Regions from separate parts of the Vibrio sp. QJM3NY_26 genome, predicted to be linked through region 2. Evidence: predicted binding sites of a transcription regulator. Region 2 holds the regulator's gene; each other region holds the start of a gene.
The links. The regulator PurR, encoded in region 2, represses purine synthesis genes. The targets are predictions, from matches to a motif close to TNANGNAAACGTTTNCNTNA.

Region 1: AC3CH4_RS10935 (NupC/NupG family nucleoside CNT transporter) is a predicted target of PurR. The motif match lies at 2,918-2,937, and genes of this name have one in related genera.
Region 3: glpX (class II fructose-bisphosphatase) is a predicted target of PurR. The motif match lies at 2,970-2,989, and genes of this name have one in related genera.

What each region holds. Positions count from the first base shown of each region.
Region 1 is NZ_CM173515.1:2,497,388-2,504,129, forward strand. Features, by position in the region: gene AC3CH4_RS10930 (cation:proton antiporter) at 1-1,455, opposite strand, end outside; gene AC3CH4_RS10935 (NupC/NupG family nucleoside CNT transporter) at 1,672-2,871, opposite strand; gene AC3CH4_RS10940 (LysR family transcriptional regulator) at 3,077-3,997, opposite strand; gene AC3CH4_RS10945 (lytic murein transglycosylase) at 4,168-5,166, opposite strand; gene AC3CH4_RS10950 (YcgL domain-containing protein) at 5,197-5,487, opposite strand; gene minC (septum site-determining protein MinC) at 5,709-6,371, shown strand; gene minD (septum site-determining protein MinD) at 6,393-6,742, shown strand, end outside.
Region 2 is NZ_CM173515.1:2,269,543-2,276,284, forward strand. Features, by position in the region: gene cmoM (tRNA uridine 5-oxyacetic acid(34) methyltransferase CmoM) at 1-180, opposite strand, end outside; gene elyC (envelope biogenesis factor ElyC) at 296-1,150, shown strand; gene torR (two-component system response regulator TorR) at 1,377-2,090, opposite strand; gene torD (molecular chaperone TorD) at 2,375-3,022, shown strand; gene purR (HTH-type transcriptional repressor PurR) at 3,339-4,343, shown strand; cyclic di-GMP riboswitch class I at 4,514-4,599, shown strand; gene AC3CH4_RS09975 (TfoX/Sxy family DNA transformation protein) at 4,727-5,317, shown strand; gene AC3CH4_RS09980 (TVP38/TMEM64 family protein) at 5,453-6,133, shown strand; gene AC3CH4_RS09985 (putative signal transducing protein) at 6,187-6,504, shown strand; gene AC3CH4_RS09990 (alpha/beta fold hydrolase) at 6,653-6,742, opposite strand, start outside.
Region 3 is NZ_CM173515.1:3,176,508-3,183,249, reverse strand. Features, by position in the region: gene AC3CH4_RS14240 (5-carboxymethyl-2-hydroxymuconate Delta-isomerase) at 1-46, shown strand, start outside; gene AC3CH4_RS14235 (DUF805 domain-containing protein) at 133-555, shown strand; gene AC3CH4_RS14230 (DUF3135 domain-containing protein) at 670-1,017, opposite strand; gene AC3CH4_RS14225 (helix-turn-helix transcriptional regulator) at 1,120-1,740, opposite strand; gene glpX (class II fructose-bisphosphatase) at 1,903-2,910, opposite strand; gene zapB (cell division protein ZapB) at 3,235-3,477, shown strand; gene rraA (ribonuclease E activity regulator RraA) at 3,590-4,108, opposite strand; gene AC3CH4_RS14205 (1,4-dihydroxy-2-naphthoate polyprenyltransferase) at 4,182-5,099, opposite strand; gene hslU (ATP-dependent protease ATPase subunit HslU) at 5,255-6,595, opposite strand; gene hslV (ATP-dependent protease subunit HslV) at 6,654-6,742, opposite strand, start outside.

The sequences.
Region 1 (6,742 bases), 230 kb from region 2:
ATCTTGATAGTGCATACTGACTAGTGGGTTGGTTTGACGATAAGGCGATACAATCATGGCACGCCCTATCCCATCCAATTCCAGATTATTTTCAGCATGGCTCGAAGCTGGATTACCGAAATAGACATTCAAGTTGTCCATGCGCGCTAAGCGAATGCTCTCCCAGTTGGTATCAGCAAGCACACTGTTGATGTTGTGTGTCGCCAGCACTTTGGCAAACTGACGTGAAAAATGAGTCGCACCAAAGAAAATAACCCCTTGTGCCTTCTCTTGAGTCACACCCAGCCTTCTAGCCCACCAACTCGCGGTTAGGCTCTGAATCACTACTGTACCAATAATGACCAAGAACACCATTGGCACCAGTAAATCTGCCCCTTCGATTAATTGCTTCTCTTGAAGCTTGATTGCAAACAGAGAAGAAACCGCGGCAGCAACGATCCCGCGAGGCGCCATCCAGCTCAAAAACCATTTATCTGCTGAAGTAAGATCCGTGCCGATCCCGCTGATCCACACACTCAGAGGACGAGCCACCAGCATGACGACCGCTAATAAGCCAATTCCACCCCAACCTATTGAGAGGAAAGTCCCCGAATCAAGCCTGCTCGCTAACAGAATAAACAACGCAGAAATGAGTAACACAGTCAGGGTTTCTTTGAATTCAATAATGTCTTCGAGATCCAAGCCTTTCACATTGGCGAGCCAGATACCCATGATGGTCACGGTTAATAAACCGGACTCTTCACTCAGATCATTTGAGAAAGAGAACGCCGCCAGCATTAATGTCAGGACCGCCACGTTACGCAAATAATGTGGAACCCAATGCCCTTGCAACATCTTGGCAATCAAATAGCCACCGATGATCCCTAAGCCCAAACCAATGGCTAAAGTCAGCCCCAACGCCGACAGAACATGGCTTGTAGGATCGGCTGAAGAGACAATGTATTCGTAAACGAGAACGGCAAACAGAGCGCCAATCGGGTCAATCACTATCCCTTCCCAGCGCAAGATACTGCCTAGCGAAGATTTGGGTTGAATGCTGCGCAGCATGGGAACAATCACCGTTGGGCCGGTCACCACGACTAATGCAGCAAACAACGCCGCCAATGGCCAACTGAAATCGACAAAATAATAAGCCCCCACCACGATGCACGCCCATGTAATCAACATGCCGAAACTCACTAAGTGAGTCACCATGCGGCCATGGCCTCTGATTTCTTTGAAATTAAGAGTCAATGCACCTTCAAACAAAATGATGGCGACCCCTAATGAAATCAACGGGAACAGTACATCACCAAAAATGGCATCAGGATTAAGGATGTTGAGACCGGGACCTAATAGCAGGCCAACGATAAGCAAAGGAAGAATAGCGGGAAGACGCAAACGCCAACCAAGTAGCTGGCAAGCCAAGGACAAGAGTCCAATTAACGCCAAAGAAGAAGTGATCGACAAATCCATTTATGCCCCTAAAACATTTGTACCACACCCTGTGGTACAAACTTATTCACTGAAATAAGAAAGCCTACGTTCTTACACTATAGGCTCTCTTTATCATACTAAGCGAATATTATTGTGGTTAATCAGTCACTTTACTATAGGGAGAGCAAAGCCACGATTAGCTAACTAGGTGGTTATGCCCGAGTTAGAAAGTGCTTATAAGTCACCAATGATTACTTATAGAGAAAGCACCACGCCCGCAATCGCTGCGCTCATTAGGTTGGCAAGCACACCCGCACAAATTGCTTTAAAGCCGTATTGTGAGATGAAAGATCGACGCTCTGGAACTAAGCTACCCAAACCGCCAATCAGAATTGCCATCGTAGAGATGTTGGCAAAACCACATAGCGCGAAAGTAACGATCGCTTTTGAGTGCTCACTCAGTGCGTCTTTTACGTCCATTAACTGGATGAAAGCCACAAACTCGTTCACAACGATTTTGTTACCGATCAGCGAGCCTGCAACCACAGCTTCAGACCATGGCACACCGATCAGCCATGCAACGGGTGCGAACACATAACCTAGGATAAGTTCGAAGCTTAGGTTTACGCCAAACCAACCACCAACAATACCTAATAAGCCATTCAGCATTGCAATCACACTGATAAAGGCCAGAAGTGTCGCACCCACTGCAACGGCAATACGAAGTCCAGACATAGCCCCATCTGCCATTGCCTCAACTACGTTTGTTGCTCGTGGAATTTCAACGTCAGATTCAATATTTTCTTGAGCCTCATCTGCGTTACCTGGTACCAAAATCTTGGCCATCAATAGACCAGCAGGAGCAGACATGAATGCCGCAGCGATCAGGTAGTTCAAATCAACACCAAGCGATGCATAACCGACTAGCGTGCCACCAGCTACAGAAGCCAAACCACACACCATGACGGCAAACAGTTGTGAATCCGTCATGTGCTTCAAGTAAGGTTTAACCACCAATGGCGCTTCGATCATGCCAACAAAAATATTCGCAGTTGCAGACAGTGACTCCGCACGACCTGTACCTAAGAACTTTTGCAAAGCCCCACCGATTAGGTTGATTACCTTTGGCATAAAGCCGATGTGATACAAACCTGAAATCAATGCAGAGAAAAAGATAATGATGCCGAGAACGTTAATAGCGAATACAAATCCGTTATTCGTTAGGCCACCAAATAGGAAGTTAATCCCCTCTTGACCGTAGTTGATCAAGCTAGACACTGCACCAGTAGCTGCATTCAACACTTCTTTACCCATCGGCACATAAAGAACCAATAGCGCGAATGAGATTTGCAGTAAGAAAGCCAAAGAGACGGTTCTTAGCGGGATATTTTTTCTGTCCGTAGATAGTAACCAAGCGGCTACTAAAATAGTGATAATTCCAAGTAGGGAAGCCATATGCGTCAACCTAAAAGTTGTAGGTAGTAAAGGCGACGCATTCTATAGAGGAAATCGTTTGCGGCAAGTTGAGGTTGTTAATGTGATGTTGGTTGAATCACTCTTTAATATCCCCTCCCACTAAGTTATTGAATTTTAATAATTAACTTTGATTAAAAAACACACTTTTTCCATATAGAAATTATATTTATAGATTGGGAAACAGTTAGCGGTGCAGTTCAACGCAGGTTTTGAGGTTTTTGTCCCAATACGTCGGTGATCCGATATGATCTTTGATGAACTCAATCACTGCTGAAAGCTTCTTCGGCATGTTCTTTCGGCTCGGATACACGGCATAAAATGGCATCAGCTGACTTGCTCGCCATTCCGGTAAAACTTGGATGAGCTTGCCCGTTCTAAACTCTTCTTTGACCAAGTAAGTCGCTAGGTAAGCAACGCCCCAACCTGATACTGCCGCGTCTCGTACCGCTTCAGCCAAATCCACCGAATAATCGCCTGCCACTTTAACACTGAGATTTTCTTGGCCGTTATCAAATGCCCATGACGTGTAATCACGTTCACGGCTGCGGTAGATGAGGCAGTTATGGTCAATCAGATCAGATGGCACGTGTGGAGTCCCTGCCTTAATCAGATAATCCGGTGATGCGGCTACCACAAACTGGCTGTCGGCTAGGCGCTGCGCAATGTAACCTTCAGGCAAGTCTTCATTGTTAGTGATCCAGAGATCCAAACGCTCCTCAATCATGTCCACTTTGTAATCGAACAAATGCACTTCAATTCTCAGCTGAGGGTAAAGCTGTCTAAGCTGGTCAATCGCTGGAATGATATGCAGTGTGCCAAATGACTGAGACAAGCCTATACGGAATATTCCAGAAATGTCGTCACGCTGGCTATCCATGTCCATTTGAGCCGCTTTCACCGTATTGAACAGCTGCTCACAATGCTGATAGAACACTTCTCCAGCTTCAGTTAACGTAAGGCTGCGTGTGGTTCTTTGCACTAACTTGATACCTATCGAATCCTCGAGCAAAGCAATTTGTTTACTGATGTGAGATACCGACACATTCAAGCTTTTTGCTGCACTGGTAAAGCCTTCATGCTTGATTAACGCATGGAATATCACCATCTGTGCGGCTCTATCTGTTAGCACAAAACCACCTTCTTAAATATCTGAAATATAAAATAAAAAGGACTCCGAAGAGTCCTTTAATCTGTTCTGCCTATAGTAGGCTAAATGCTATTCAAAGCGACCTAGTTCTATTAATCAGATTGAGTCTATTAATCAAATTAGGTCGATTAATCAAACTTAATTCTATCGGCTAGGTGACTGACAGCCAAAGCAAAGTAGTAAGAACGATTCCACTTCATTAACACATTGTAGTTGTTGTAAATGAGGTACGAACGACCCGTTTCATCGTCCGGCATTATCAACCAAGCTTTGATGTCTTCATCAAGTGTAGGCAGTGGGCGATCGTCATAACGCTTAATACCAAGTTCAGACCACTCTTTTAGGTATTTCGCTTTGTCTTCGTCTCGACCTTGCATCTCAATAGACACGGTTGATGGAACGTGAACCTGACGCCCCCAAGTATATTTGTCATCCCAACCCGATTGGCTGAGATAATTCGCCGCCGAAGCGAACACGTCTTCTTCGGTACCCCAAATATCTTTCTTGCCATCACCACTGCCATCAGCGGCGTAAGCTAAGAATGAGCTAGGCATAAACTGAGGTTGCCCCATCGCGCCAGCCCAAGAGCCTTTCATCTCTTTTGGTGCAATATGGCCTTGATCAAGTATCTTCAATGCCGCCATCGCTTCGCTACGGAAGAAGGCTTCTCTGCGACCTTCATAAGCCATGGTTGTTAGAGCATCAATAACACTGTAATTCCCCGTGAACTTACCAAAATTACTCTCCACACCCCATAGAGCGACAATGAATCTTGGTTGAACACCATATTCATCACCAATACGCTTTAACGCTGTGTAGTGTTTCTTATAGAGTGATCTCGCCTGCTTCACTTTCCAGTCAGGAACCGCACGTGGAATGTATTCATCCAGAGTCAGTTTCTTTTCAGGTTGGTTTTTGTCAGCTTTTACCGCTCTTGGCTTAAACGTCACACCATCAAAAGCTTCATCAATGATCGCTTCAGAAATACCTTCTTCACGACCTTGTTGCTTTAGTTTTTCTACATATTGCTCAAAGCTAAGCTCTTCAGCTTGAACCGAGCCAATGGTCAGGCTATTACCCAATAGTAATGCCGACACAGCCAATATGGTTTTCGAAAATTTACTCAACGATCACTCCTCCTTGAATTGAGGTGGCTATCACTCTTCGTCTTGACCTTTATTTTGAGCTTTACGCTCTTTATGAAGCTCAAGTTCGTTAACTGGTGGTGGCGGAACCTGCAAAAAGAAACCATCGGTGTTCAGTGATTCTCTCACTTTATCGATGTTCACTTGAGCCAGTTTACGGCCGTCCATTTTAATTACCATTACAAAACTAGGTTTACCAAACATTTGCATCAATGCGTCAGGAACTTGTGAAAAATCATCCTTCTTAGGGATATAAAGGTATGTTCCTTCTTTCTTTGAACTTTTATATATAGAACACAGCATGACAAACCTTTTCTAAATGTTTATGACTACAAAACTCTCACTTGCGAGATCAATAGTTTATGTTAGGGAAATATTGGGAACAAAACGTTCATTTGACAACAAGATTACTTGCTGTGCTTGGTTTGGGAATATAACATGATAAACCTAGTTTCAGGCAATGCCCTTTATTTTATTGATAAAGAAATTGTACCAATCCGCTATTGAGGTCCTGTAGTTTTTCGATGTCTAGTAACCCAGATCTAAAAGGTAGCAGTTTCACGCTATCTGTTTTGCACTTATCCGATGATCAAGTCGAAAATGCAGTGTCTTTTCTTCAAGAGAAGGTAGACCAGGCACCCACTTTTTTCGCAGCTGCGCCTGTTGTTATCAACATTAGCAAAGTCGCGGGCGATATAGATTTCGTGCAACTGAAAAATGGTATATCTCAAGCGGGTATGATCCCGGTTGGTGTGGCTGGCTGTTCAGATAAACGCATGCAAAACTTAGCCAGAGATGCAGGTTTTGCCGTGATGACAGCAAGTAAATCGCCTTCTCAAGCTCCGGCGAAGATGGCTCCGATAAAAGTGGTGCGAACCCCGATTCGCTCTGGTCAGCAAGTGTATGCCAAAGACGGGGATTTGCTGATTCTTAGCCACGTAAGTGCAGGTGCAGAAGTGATTGCCGATGGCAGCATCCACATTCATGGCACGCTACGCGGTCGCGCGATTGCAGGTGCAAGTGGTCAAACTGAAGCAAAAATAATTTGTAATGATTTACAAGCCGAGCTGGTTTCCATTGCAGGAAATTACTGGCTCAGCGATCAAATTGAAAGCGAGTACTGGCAGAAGAAAACCATGTTCAGTATGGCAAACGATGTATTACACGTTGATGTCCTCGCAATATAAGAGAAATAAAAGGAAAACAGAATGGCACGCATTATCGTTGTAACGTCGGGTAAAGGCGGGGTAGGCAAAACGACCTCCAGTGCAGCTATTGCCTCGGGTCTGGCTTTAAAAGGGAAGAAAACCGCAGTCATCGACTTTGATATCGGTCTACGTAACCTAGATTTAATCATGGGTTGTGAGCGTCGTGTTGTGTACGACTTCGTCAATGTTATCAATGGTGAAGCGACGCTGAACCAAGCGATGATCAAAGACAAGCGTACAGAGAACCTGTTCATTCTTCCTGCTTCTCAAACTCGTGATAAAGACGCACTAACAAAAGATGGCGTTCGTCGTGTGTTTGATGAATTGGATGAAATGGGCTTTGATTTCAT
Region 2 (6,742 bases):
CTGCGCAAGGCCGCCTCCAGCATCAAGCACATGCAGCGGCGAAGCTGATTGCTCAAATTTGCTCAAAGCTTGTTCTAAATCTTCCCATACGATGATCTGACGGATCTCTCCTTTGTCAGAGCCGTAAATGTTTTTTGCAAATTTGTGGGCAATATCGTCGAAATTACGGTCTTCAGTCACGGCTACTTGAGTTATTATGTCCTATCGTGCCTGCTATTCTGTCACAGGAATTTCAGGAATAAAGAGGCGATGTCTCTTTTTACTACTAAGTGATGTTTTTTCGGACTATTCGGATATGTTTGAGCTGAAAAAAGTAGTGTCTTCGTTACTGATGCCACTGCCAGCAATGTTAATTCTCGCTTTTCTGGGTTTAGCCCTAGTGATGTTTACTACCAAAAGGAAGACGGGTTGCCTAATCACCCTTTCAGCCCTCTGTGGTATTTTCCTCATCGCTTTCCAGCCAGTTTCTAATCAACTTTTAATGCCAATGGAAAGGCAACACACCGCTTTTTTACCTGTCGATGAAACCATCGATTACGTGATGGTTCTCGGAAGTGGTCACGTCGTAGACGACCAAATCCCACCAACATCAGAGCTTAGTCGCACCGGTCTAATGCGTTTAAGTGAAGGGATTCGTATTCTACGCCTTTACCCTGGTGCAAAACTCATTTTGTCGGGCTATGGCGCAGGCACTGAAGTGAGCAATGCTAGAATGATGGCCAAAGTTGCGTTGGCACTAGGTGTCTCAAAGCCCGATATCATTCTGCTTGAAACAGCAAAAGACACTTGGGAAGAAGCCCGCCAAGCCGCTGCGTTCGTTAAAAATAAAAGAATGGTACTGGTAACTTCCGCTAGCCATATGACTCGCGCATTGAATGAATTCCATGCTGCCGGCATGAGGCCATTACCAGCACCAACCAACTACCTTGCACAAGAAGGGATTGTTGAACCTTGGAATAAGTACATGCCCAAAGCTCTTTACCTTGAACAAACTGAGCGTTACTGGCACGAAACAATGGGGTTGATGTGGCAAAGCCTGCGTGATTGGCTTGATACAAGTAATGACACCGTTGAAGAACCCATTGTTGTTCCTGAAACATCTCGCTTAGTTGAAGATGACGGTGGTATTTCTGCGGCGCAGCCTCAATAAACTCAACCGAATAAGTAAACTGGATCTTATCAGTAGACATAATCTTACCTGTAAACATAGTTTTATCTGTAGACTCGACCAGATAGGCAAAACTGATTAACCAAGTAATTTGCAGGTTTCCAGTTCGTAAACAGTAAAAGCTAAACAATAAAAAAGCCGAGACATCAATGATGTCTCGGCTTTTTACGTTTAAATATCGTTGTTGATTAGTCATTCCTAAAGGAAATCAATCACCAGCGAACATGTAACCTTCACCGTGAACCGTTACAAAAATTTGTGGATTCTTAGGGTCAAACTCCATCTTCGCACGCATACGACGGATTAACACGTCGATAGTTCGATCGTTTGGAGCATCCACTCGGTGGCTGATCATATTCAGAATGCGTTCACGACTTAATACCTGGTTAGGGTAAGAAGAGAGCGCAACCAACAGTTCATATTCAGCTTTAGTCAGTTTTACCGGTTCGCCGTTTTTGCTTAGCGCACGACGAGGGATATCAAACGTCCACTCACCAAAACGAACCACAGATTCGTCTTCAGTCTCTTCAACCTTACCTGCTGCTGTTTTACGAGCGGCAGAAATGCGCCAAAGTAGGTTTTTAACTCGAACCAATAACTCGCGAAGTTCGAAGGGTTTAGTAACGTAATCGTCAGCGCCCATTTCAAGGCCAACGATTTTGTCGATGCTATCCGTGCGTCCAGTAACTAAAATAATTCCAATGTCTGATTGACTGCGTAATTCGCGAGTTAGCATCAATCCATCTTCGCCTGGTAAGTTGATGTCCAGCATAATGAGGTCAACGTTATTATCTTCTAACACGTTTCTCATTTGAGCGCCGCTTTCCGCTTCGCTTACTGTGTAACCTTCGTTCTGGAAGTATCCGACCAGTTTACTGCGGGTTACCACATCATCTTCTACGACTAATACGTGATAGCTCATCTACACCACTTTTCTTATTTAATAGTTTCAGTGACTATTCTATTCATAACTCGTAACAATTCTAGTGGTACACAAGATAAAAGCCAGAAACATGGATCTTTTTTGATACAAGACAATCTTAAACCTTGCTATTTATCGTCCATCGCAATTCAATATAGGCATTACTACTAACGAGTAACTTTGCGTTTCGCAAATAACCTTGTTATTCAGCCTTGGTGTGCTTTGCACAAGTAACTTCAAGATGCATATAAGTAACACCACAAGACTAAATCAGGATCTAAGAAATGAAAGATACGAAAGCGTTCAACGAGCAAAGAGCAGAAATATACTGGTGGCTATCAAGCTTATTCGCTAAAGAGCTCACTCAAGAAGAACTCGATCACTACCACTCTGTTGAAATTCGTTCTTTCCTAACTGGTTTAGGCGAAAATGAAACACTAAAGCCGGCGATCGATAGCCTAGTGGATGCGCTAAACCGCCTACAAACGCGTGAGGATGCTCAACTAGAATTGTCTGCTGACTTCTGTGACTTATTCTTAAAAACAGATAAGCATGGCGCACTTCCTTACGCTTCTATGTATATCGGTGAGACTGGCCTTTTGAATGATAAGCCAGCAAAAGATATGGAAGAGATCATGGCCAAGCACAACTTAGTGGTGAACCAAGACCTAAAAGAACCAGCTGACCACATCGCTATCGCACTCGACTTCCTTGGCAACTTGATCATCCGTTCTAATGAAACGGAACTTGAAGAAGAGCTAGAGAAATCGTTCATTGTTCAACAGCAATTTATCGAGCAACAACTTCTTACTTGGGTACCAAAGTTCAACGTTAAATGTCATGACGTTGACGAATTCGGTTTCTACGCATCAGTCTCATCTCTGCTACTTGCATTCTGTAAATTGGACACCCAATACCTCGCTGGTGAATAAGCTTATTGGATGACTCGTTAAATAAATTCAGAAGAATGTGACAATTCACCCGGATTTCCGGGTGAATTTTATTGCGAGTAATTTCTAGTCAGTCTAAAATTGTGACCGCAAACGATAAAATATGAAACATTCACGAAATGCTATGCTTATTATAGTTTTGAGCATTTCGGTGTTAAGACAAGCCGCTCAATAGCGGTTTTTTGTTTTTTAGCACTTTAGTACCCAAAGAGCCCTACAAATTTAAGCTCTTAGTTAGGTAGCTTAACGGCTACTTCATTCCGTACTTTGGGAAAGTAGCTTCTAATAGGATAAAACCATGGCCACTATAAAAGATGTCGCTCGCTTAGCAGGCGTATCAACAACAACCGTTTCTCACGTAATCAACAAAACTCGCTTTGTTGCAGAAGCGACGCAAGAAAAAGTAAATAAAGCCGTAGACGAACTGAACTATGCACCAAGTGCCGTTGCTCGTAGTTTGAAGTGCAATACAACCCGCACTATCGGCATGCTAGTTACTCAATCAACTAACCTATTCTTCTCTGAAGTTATCGATGGTGTTGAAAGCTACTGCTACCGTCAAGGTTACACTTTGATTCTGTGTAATACGGGCGGTATCTATGAGAAGCAACGTGACTACATTCGAATGCTTGCAGAGAAACGTGTAGATGGCATCTTAGTTATGTGTTCTGACCTAACTGAAGAGCTAAGAGGCATGTTAGACCGTCACGCTGACATTCCTAAAGTGATTATGGATTGGGGCCCTGAGAGTTCTCAAGCAGATAAGATCATCGACAACTCTGAGGAAGGTGGTTACCTAGCGACCAAATACCTCATTGAGCACGGTCACTCCAAGATTGCTTGTTTAAGTGGCCACTTAGACAAAGCGGCATGTGTTGAACGCATCGCGGGTTACAAACGCGCACTCAACGAAGCTAAGATTGCTACCGATGATAACATGATCATTGAAGGTAACTTCGAGTGTGATACTGCGGTTCTTGCTGCAGAGAAAATCATTAAGATGGTAGATCGCCCAACGGCCGTATTCTGTTTTAACGACACAATGGCACTCGGCCTAATGAGCAGATTGCAAGAGAAAGGAATTCGTATCCCTGAAGATATTTCAGTGATCGGCTATGACAACATCGAGTTGGCTGAATACTTCTCTCCACCGTTAACAACGGTTCACCAACCCAAACGTCGTGTTGGTAAGAACGCTTTCGAAATTTTGTTAGAACGCATTAAAGATAAAGACCATGAAAAGCGTGTGTTCGAAATGCACCCTGAAATTGTTGAGCGAAGCACAGTTAAAACGTTAAATTAATTGATAAATTCAGTTTAATATAATTAAGCGCACCTTTAGGTGCGCTTTTTTTATCAACAACATGAATGAACCTGGTATCATACTGGAAAGATCATTAATTGAAGCAATATCACATTTTGAAATAACAAGTGTGAGCCTCATTCAACAAAAACTTTATTCTATTCAATCAGTCACGCACAGGGCAAATCACTTGAAAGAGTGAGACGCAAAGCTTCCGGCCTAAACCACTCGTTGGTATGGTAGCGGGGTTACCGATGGCAAAATGCAGTAACTACTAATAATTTAGTAATTTACGGCTAATTGACAATTTAATTGCAACATTTTGCTAATCTCTCGGACCTGCTTATTTGGTGGCGTAGTTCAAATACACCGAGATAAATAACATGGATAAACCGATACTAAAGGATTCAATGAAATTATTTGAATCCCTAGGAAAAATAAAATCACGCTCGATGTTTGGTGGCTTCGGTCTTTTTGCTGATGACACTATGTTTGCTCTGGTTGTAAATGACCAGCTGCACATACGAGCAGACAAATGCACAACGAAACAGTTCGAACAACAAGGCTTTCAACCGTACGTCTACAAAAAACGTGGTTTCCCTGTCGTTACTAAATATTTCGCTTTACCCGAAGGCCTGTGGCAAGACCAAGAGAAAATCTTGCAGCTTGCAACGACGTCTCTGGGTTTTGCTAAAGAAGAAAAAGCTGAGCAATCTTCAGCTAAGCCTACTCGACTCAAAGATCTGCCCAACCTTCGACTCGCCACTGAGCGTATGTTGAAAAAAGCAGGGATCGATTCCGTAGAACGTTTATATGAATCTGGCTCTGTAAACGCATTTAACGCCATCAAAGAATCACATGCGTCTTCTGTCAGTATTGAACTACTTTGGGCGCTAGAAGGCGCGATCAATGGCACACATTGGTCTGTTATACCGCAGCAGCGTCGTGAAGAGCTTATCAATCGCGTCAATTAACATTGTAAGTGAAAAACTATATACATAACTAAGCCGCATTTACTGCGGCTTTTTTTATATCTGCTGAAAGTTAATCTATGCTTTGCCTGTCTGTCTATACTAATGGTATACATTGAAAATTTAGAGGAAGTATCAATGAGTAAGAAAATGATATTGGGTATTGTGTTGGTCGTAACCATCGTCTTGTTAGGCGTCAATTTCGGCCAATACCTAACGCTTGAAAATGCCAAGGCCCAACAAGCCGTTTTAAATGACTACATTGATAGCAACTTCATTGCTGCCGCTGCTATCTATTTTGTCGCGTATGTAATGATTACTGCTTTCTCAATTCCTGGTGCTGCTGTTGTGACCCTGTTAGGAGCTGCGCTATTTGGTTTCTGGAATAGTTTGCTGCTGGTCTCTTTCGCCAGTGCCATTGGTGCAACCCTCGCATTTCTAAGTAGCCGCTACCTTTTACGTGACTGGATCCAAACCAAATTTGGTGACAAATTAGCAACGATTAACAAGGGCGTTGAAAAAGACGGAGCATTTTACTTGTTTTCTCTGCGTCTGATTCCTGTATTCCCATTTTTCCTTATCAATCTGTTGATGGGTCTAACACCGATGTCTGTGAGTCGCTATTACATTACAAGTCAAATAGGAATGTTACCGGGTACTGCCGTTTTCTTGAATGCTGGTACTCAACTCGCGGAAATTGATTCACTTTCGGGTATCGTGTCCCCTTCAGTACTATTGTCATTTGCCTTACTGGGTGTATTCCCAATCATTGCTAAATGGTTGATGAATAAATTTCGCTCAGCACCTGTGGCTGAATAACGTATACCTATAATAGCTTAATAACGCATATAGCCAGATAAGGTTCTATCTCAATGAAAATCTTCAGTGCATCGAATCCGACAGAAGCCCACATCATCCGTGGATTACTAGAAAGTGTGAATATTGCGTGTGAAGTCCGTGGTGAAGGGTTATTCGGTTTGAAAGGGGAAATCCCATTTACCGAAGAAACTGACCCCTACGTATGGTTATATGAGCCAGAATTGGCGAGCAAAGCCTGGGCAGTTGTTAATGACTACCAGAAACAGCAAGATTCAATCATTTATGAAGAGTGGCGTTGCGGAGAATGTCATGAAGTCAACGAAGCACAATTTGGTTCTTGTTGGCAGTGCGGTGCTGCTTCACCTGAATAGCAGGTTTTGAAAGGTAAAGTGGCTCCAACGGCCTTTTATAACCACTCGGTCAGATACCTCCTCCAAATAAAAACGGGAAGCTAAAATTAGCTTCCCGTTTTTGTCTCAATTCTATTCGAGCGTCTGTTCTGGTGAAGAATCGAGATAATCACTGAATTTGCTTTTGAATAAAAGCGATAGATCGTTGATTGAATTCTTCAGGGTTTTCTACGTTACATACGTGTCCACAATTCGGAAT
Region 3 (6,742 bases), 910 kb from region 2:
CATACGAGATATGGATAAAAGTTGCTTTCAGAAAGTGATGAACTAGCTAAAAAGAATCAACTAACTAAAAGTGATTAACTGACTATTTGCTGCTAACTTTTTGGTAGCGCATTAATTTTTTGAGTATTTAAGATGTCGATGAAAGATTTACTGCTCTCTTTCAAGGGGAGAATTGGTCGTAAGACTTACTGGATTTGGAATGTTTTCTACTATGTAGCGATTACTGGTTTTGCTTCCGGTATTTCTGTTCTGTTCCCTGCATATTCCTATATCCTGCTACCAATCTTCCTACTGTTGCTGGTTATCCCAGATCTTGCAATTACCGCTAAACGCTGGCACGACCGCAATAAGTCGAACTACTGGTTGCTGTTGAACGTGCCACTGGTGCTTGGGCGTTTGGCTTCGCCAATGGTCGCAACGACAACAGAGTCGGTATCGCCAGTTCACATGGCAGCAACGGTTGCAGCATTAGTATGTGGTTTATGGATTTTGATTGAATGTGGATTGCTCAAGGGAACTGAAGGCCGTAATGATTACGGTGACGACCCAGTGTAAAGATTGAATGATTGAGAAATAAGAAGGGAGCATTGTGCTCCCTTTTTTTAAAGCGTTTTTCTTTGAATGGGTTTTTGTCGCTAGTCCATTTCAACGGTTAGTACATTTAAACAGCTAGTACATTTTTGGCTCTGTATTTGGCCTGAAAGGCACGACATTTTCAGGCAGAGATTCTTCAAAATCGCAGCGGCCTTTGAGTGCATCTTGGAATTTACAGACCTGACAGCGCAGCTCTTGCATCAGAACAACATTAGCGTGATGTGGATTCTTGCAGCGGCTGACGACTAAATCGATATGACTTTGTTGAGCGCGAAGCCTGTTTTGCATGGTCTCTGAGGCTGAGCAAATCATCTGTTCGCACATCTCGTGTTTGAATTGATCGAATGCTTTCGGATCGCTTTTCGCGAGTTGGACCAGTTCATCAAAAGGGGGCAGTTTTTGATTGGGCTGTGGATGTGCCATGATTCCTTCCTTAGCATTAAGCATGTTTCATATGCTTTAAGCTTAAGAAAGAAATTTGTACAAATTTTAATCTATTGGTGTTTTCTCAATATTGAGACAGGATCAGTAACTTGGCGTTAGGGTATAAGTACAACGACGCTCGCCAGTAATGATGTGTTCAGTGCGGCTCACATGACATTCATCTTTGAGTAATTCTTTGAAAACATTGAGCTCAGATTGGCACAGGCTAGGGCAGCGAGTTGCAGCTTTGCAGATAGGGCAGTGGTTCTCGATCAAGATGTAGTGATCGTCATGCTCTTGAAGTTCAGCCATGTAGCCTTCGTCTTCACGCAGCTGGGTGAGTTTTTTAAGCTTGCTGCTCAGCGATTCACAATCAGACAGCGCGGTTTGATATTGCTTAAGGGTGTGTTGTTCGCGCTCGGCCGCAACCTTAGCTAACCCCTCTTTACCAAACAGGTTCTCGACAGCATCGATCACTTGAATGGTGAGTTCACCGTGTCGATCTGAAAATTGACCATGGCCTTGTTGAGTCAGGGACCAGTGGCGAGTCGGGCGACCCACTTTTACTTTAACATCATGAAACGCAAGAATACCGTCATCTTCCAGACTTTGCAGATGTTGCCTTGCACCCATTGTCGTCATGCCAAATTCTTCTGACAACTGTTTCGCGGTTACCGCGCCTTGACGCTTAATGGTCTGTAAGATTTTGTCGCTTGTTTTCATACTATCTCTACCTCATGAACCTTACTATTATGAGGCAAGGTGTTTATAAAGCAAACCATTTACTATGGTGCAGGTGAAATGCACAGATTATTGGTGACCAATAAAACAAAAGGCTGATACTTGGTATCAGCCTTCGAATGTTCTGCTTGAGCGAGTTTAGGTCTATAGGATGTGACCGATTACTTCTGGGTCTTTACGCTCTAGGTAATGGATAGATTTGATGCGGCGAATCGTACGGCAGCGACCACGGATAAGCAGTGTTTCTGTGGTTGCGATATTACCTATACGTGTGATGCCCTCTAGAAGGTCACCCTTAGTAATGCCAGTTGCTGAGAATACAACGTTGTCGCTACGAGCCATGTCTTCCATCTTCAACACGATACCCGCCGTTACGCCCATTTCAGCACAACGCTCTAGTTCAAGCTCACCGTGCTTGCGGTTCTCTTCTGTATCACCTTTTACTTCATGGCGAGGAAGCAGGCGTGCGTGCATGTCGCCGTCGAGTGCGCGAATAACCGCAGCCGAAACCACGCCTTCAGGCGCGCCGCCGATGCAGTACATTACGTCGACTTCGCTGTCTGGCATGCACGTGAGGATAGAAGCAGCAACATCACCGTCTGGCACTGCGAATACACGAACGCCCATCGCCTGCATGTCGGCAATCACTTGATCATGGCGTGGCTTAGCTAGTGTCGTTACTACCAGTGTATCGAGTGTTTTACCTAGTGCTTTCGCAATGTTTTCTAGGTTTTCTGTCAGCGGCAGTTCTAGGTCAATCACGCCTTTTGCACCAGGGCCAACAACCAATTTTTCCATGTACATGTCAGGCGCTTTTAGGAAGCTACCTTTTTCGCCTGCAGCCAATACAGCCAATGCATTTGATTGGCCCATTGCTGTCATGCGAGTCCCCTCAATTGGGTCAACGGCGATATCTACTGCATCACCGCCAATACCGACGTTTTCGCCGATGTATAGCATAGGTGCATCATCGATTTCACCTTCGCCGATAACGATCTCGCCGCTAATTTCTGTTTTGTTCAGTAGGCTACGCATTACTTCTACAGCAGCGCCATCTGCAGCGTTTTTATCGCCGCGGCCAAGCCACTTGTAACCAGCTAGTGCTGCACCTTCAGTGACACGAGAGAATGACATTGCTAAATCGCGTTTCATGCGGACTCCAAAATTTTCAAAAGGGGAATAGAAATTTCGCGGCGAATTTTACCATATCCCAAAGGAAACGTTTGCCTTTTTGTTTTTTTGGGATTGCTCTTGATCAATTTACGGGTGAAAACAGGTATTATTCATCAAAATAATCAGTCTGTTGCCGCGGTAGTAATAATTCACGTCAATATTCGGTAAAAAGCGCTGTTTTTTTCATCGAATGGCGCAAAATATCGAATATATTGAGTGTTTATCCTTGCTCTGCTGAGTAGAATGGGGAAATAAGTGGAGTAGACCTTCACCATCAAACGGATAACTTAAAGGTAGGCCAGAATGTCTTTTGAAGTACTAGAGCAGCTAGAAGCAAAAATTCAAACAGCAGTAGATACAATTGCACTTCTTCAAATGGAAGTGGAAGAGCTTAAAGAAGAGAAACAAGCACTAGCAACGGAAGCTGGTGAGCTTAAAGAAAGCCGTCACGAGCTAGAGCAAAAAACTCAGCAAATGCAGGAAGAGCATTCAGCGTGGCAAGATCGCATCCGTAACCTTCTTGGTAAAATGGATGACGTAGAGTAATTGACTCTTCAGATTTAAAAAAACGCCCGCTACTGAGTAGCGGGCGTTTTTGTTTGTGTTCTTATGCTTCGTGTTCTTATGGTTTATTTTATTATTTGAAGCTGAGTGAGAGTTACTCGATCTCTTCTTCTTCAACATCCAGATCAAGTTCGACATCTAAAGGCTCTGCCGAAAGAATAATGCCGGTGTTGTCAGCGTAGAGGTAATCTTCCGGTAAGAAGGTTACGCTGCCAAAGTTGACCGGTACGTCCAATTCGCCGACACCTTCTTGGCTCGCACCAACAGGGATAGAAGCCAAAGCCTGAATACCAATGTTCATGTCTTCTAGCTCATCGACTTCACGAACACAGCCGTAAACCACAATACCTTCCCACTCATTGTCTTCGGCAAGTAGGGCAATCTCAGCATCGATCAGCGCTTTGCGTAGTGAGCCGCCACCATCGATTAACAACACACGTCCCAGACCATCTTGCTCTAATACGGAGCGAATCAAAGCATTGTCTTCAAAACACTTTAATGTCGTGATCTGTCCTGCGAAGGATGCACGTCCACCGAAGTTGCTGAACATGGGCTCCACGACATCAACTTGATCCAAATATATGTCGCACAGTGCTGAAGTGTTGTATTCCATTAGTATACCTTTTGAACAATGAGCTTACTTTGAGTATATCGGTGCTTGATCCCTTTGCAATGATTAGTCTCATTTAACTCAATAGAGTTTGAGCTACGACAACCCCTGCAAACAATAGGTTAGTGACCAGTGAGCATTTCACAATCACTGGCATCATTGGTGCAATCTGCGCTGGTTTTTCGGTTTCCCAAACGGCCTTGCCATGTTTGTAAACAATAACAATGCTCAATAAAAACGGCAGGCTGATCCAGACCGGTTTTTCTTGAATCAGTAGGTAGATAGCGAAAGAAGCAAGGGCGAGACCAAGCAGTGCAAAATGATAGTGCTTGGCTTTGCGTTGCCCTAGGCGAACCGCCATGGTGCGCTTACCACATTCGCTGTCGTTCTCTATATCACGCATGTTGTTGATGTTGAGTACCGCAACCGCCATTAATCCACAGCCTAGCGCTGGAAGGAATAGGCTTGGTTCTACATGACCTGTATGTAAGAAGTATGTGCCTGAAACGCCTAACAAACCGAAGAAGATAAATACCGATAAATCGCCAAGGCCAATATAACCATAAGGTTTATTGCCCACGGTGTAAGCGATGGCAGCCATTATGGCTAATACGCCTAACGCGATGAAAGATAAGATGCTTTCAATCGAGGTTAAGGCATGAAAAATAAGAATCAGCCCAGCGAGCATGGTAAACACGATGTTGAGGATGATGGCTTGCTTCATGGTTTTCGCGGTCACCGCGCCGGATTGCATTGCGCGTGTTGGCCCCAGACGGTTTTCGTTGTCTGTGCCTTTTACTGCGTCACCATAGTCATTGGCTAGGTTCGATAAAATTTGTAATAAGGTGGCAGTTAAAAAAGCCAGTAGGGCTATTGATAGAGAAAACTGACCGCCGGCGAACGCTAAACTACTTCCTGTAAGAATAGAGACAAGTGCGAGAGGCAGAGTTTTTGGTCGTGCGGCATCAAGCCAAATCAGTAGAGATTGTTTCATCGTAGGTCTAATTCTTTGTAAGTCTTCGTTTCAAACTGTGTTTTGAGTATACGCCCATTTTTCGGGTAATAAAAAGCCCACTCGAAAGTGGGCCTTGAATTCGCTTACTAGCTGCTATTTCTTTGAGATAGAGCAATAAGTTGGAGTTTCCTGTGCTACAGGATGAAGCGACTTAGGTCTTCGTCTTCCACGAGCTCGCCAAGCTTAGATATTACATAAGCTTCATCAATCAGCAATTTACTGCCTGCTCGGTCTGTTGCGTCAAATGAAATTTCATCCATTAGGCGCTCCATGACTGTGTGTAGACGACGCGCACCGATGTTTTCAGTAGTTTCGTTCACACGCCATGCTGCGTCTGCAATTTGGTTGATGCCATCTTCAGTAAACTCAATGCCGACATCTTCTGTTTTCATCAGGGCAATGTACTGTTCTGTCAGTGACGCCTTTGGTTCAGTAAGAATACGTTTGAAGTCATGTGCTGATAGTGCTTCAAGTTCTACACGGATTGGTAGACGACCTTGTAGTTCAGGGATCAGGTCTGATGGCTTAGCCACTTGGAATGCGCCTGAAGTGATAAACAAGATGTGGTCAGTTTTAACCATGCCGTGCTTCGTTGATACTGTGCTGCCTTCGATTAGAGGCAGTAGGTCGCGCTGAACACCTTCACGAGATACGTCTGGGCCTGAGCTGTCGCCACGCTTACAGATTTTGTCGATCTCATCGATGAATACGATGCCGTTGTTTTCAGCGTTGAAGATCGCGCTCTCTTTTAGCTCTTCTTGGTTCACAAGCTTCGCAGCTTCTTCTTCCGTCAGTGCTTTGAATGCGTCTTTGATTTTCATCTTACGTTTTTTCTTGGTGTCGCCCGCTAGGTTTTGGAACATGCCCTGCAGCTGGTTCGTCATCTCTTCCATACCAGGAGGTGACATGATTTCAACGCCCATTTGCGGTGCGGCTACATCGACTTCGATCTCTTTGTCGTCTAGCTTACCTTCGCGCAGTTTCTTGCGGAAAATTTGGCGAGTGTTTGAAGAGGTGGTGTCTTCAGTTGATTGCTCGTTCTGACCCCAAGCATCACGTGCTGGTGGTAGAAGGGCATCAAGAATACGTTCTTCAGCTTGCTCTTCAGCGCGGTATTGTACTTTTTCCATCGCTTGTTGATGCGTCATCTTGATCGCAACGTCCGTTAGATCACGGATGATGGTCTCAACTTCTTTACCAACGTAGCCAACTTCGGTGAACTTAGTCGCTTCTACCTTGATGAACGGCGCATTAGCGAGTTTCGCTAGACGGCGAGCAATTTCAGTTTTACCCACACCCGTTGGGCCAATCATCAGGATGTTCTTTGGTGATACTTCAACACGCAGGCTTTCTTCAAGCTGCATACGACGCCAGCGGTTACGTAGAGCGATAGCCACTGAACGCTTAGCGTTGTCTTGGCCGATAATGTGGCGATTGAGTTCGTGAACAATTTCGCGAGGAGTCATCTCAGACATGGTTTTTCCTTAATTCTTTAATCACTGTTGAATACAACGTTATTGATGGAAGCGGTCGTTACTCTGGCTTTGGCAGCTCAACGGTGCTTTCTAGTTCTTCAATAGTGTGGTGATGGTTGGTGAATACACAGATATCGCCAGCTATGT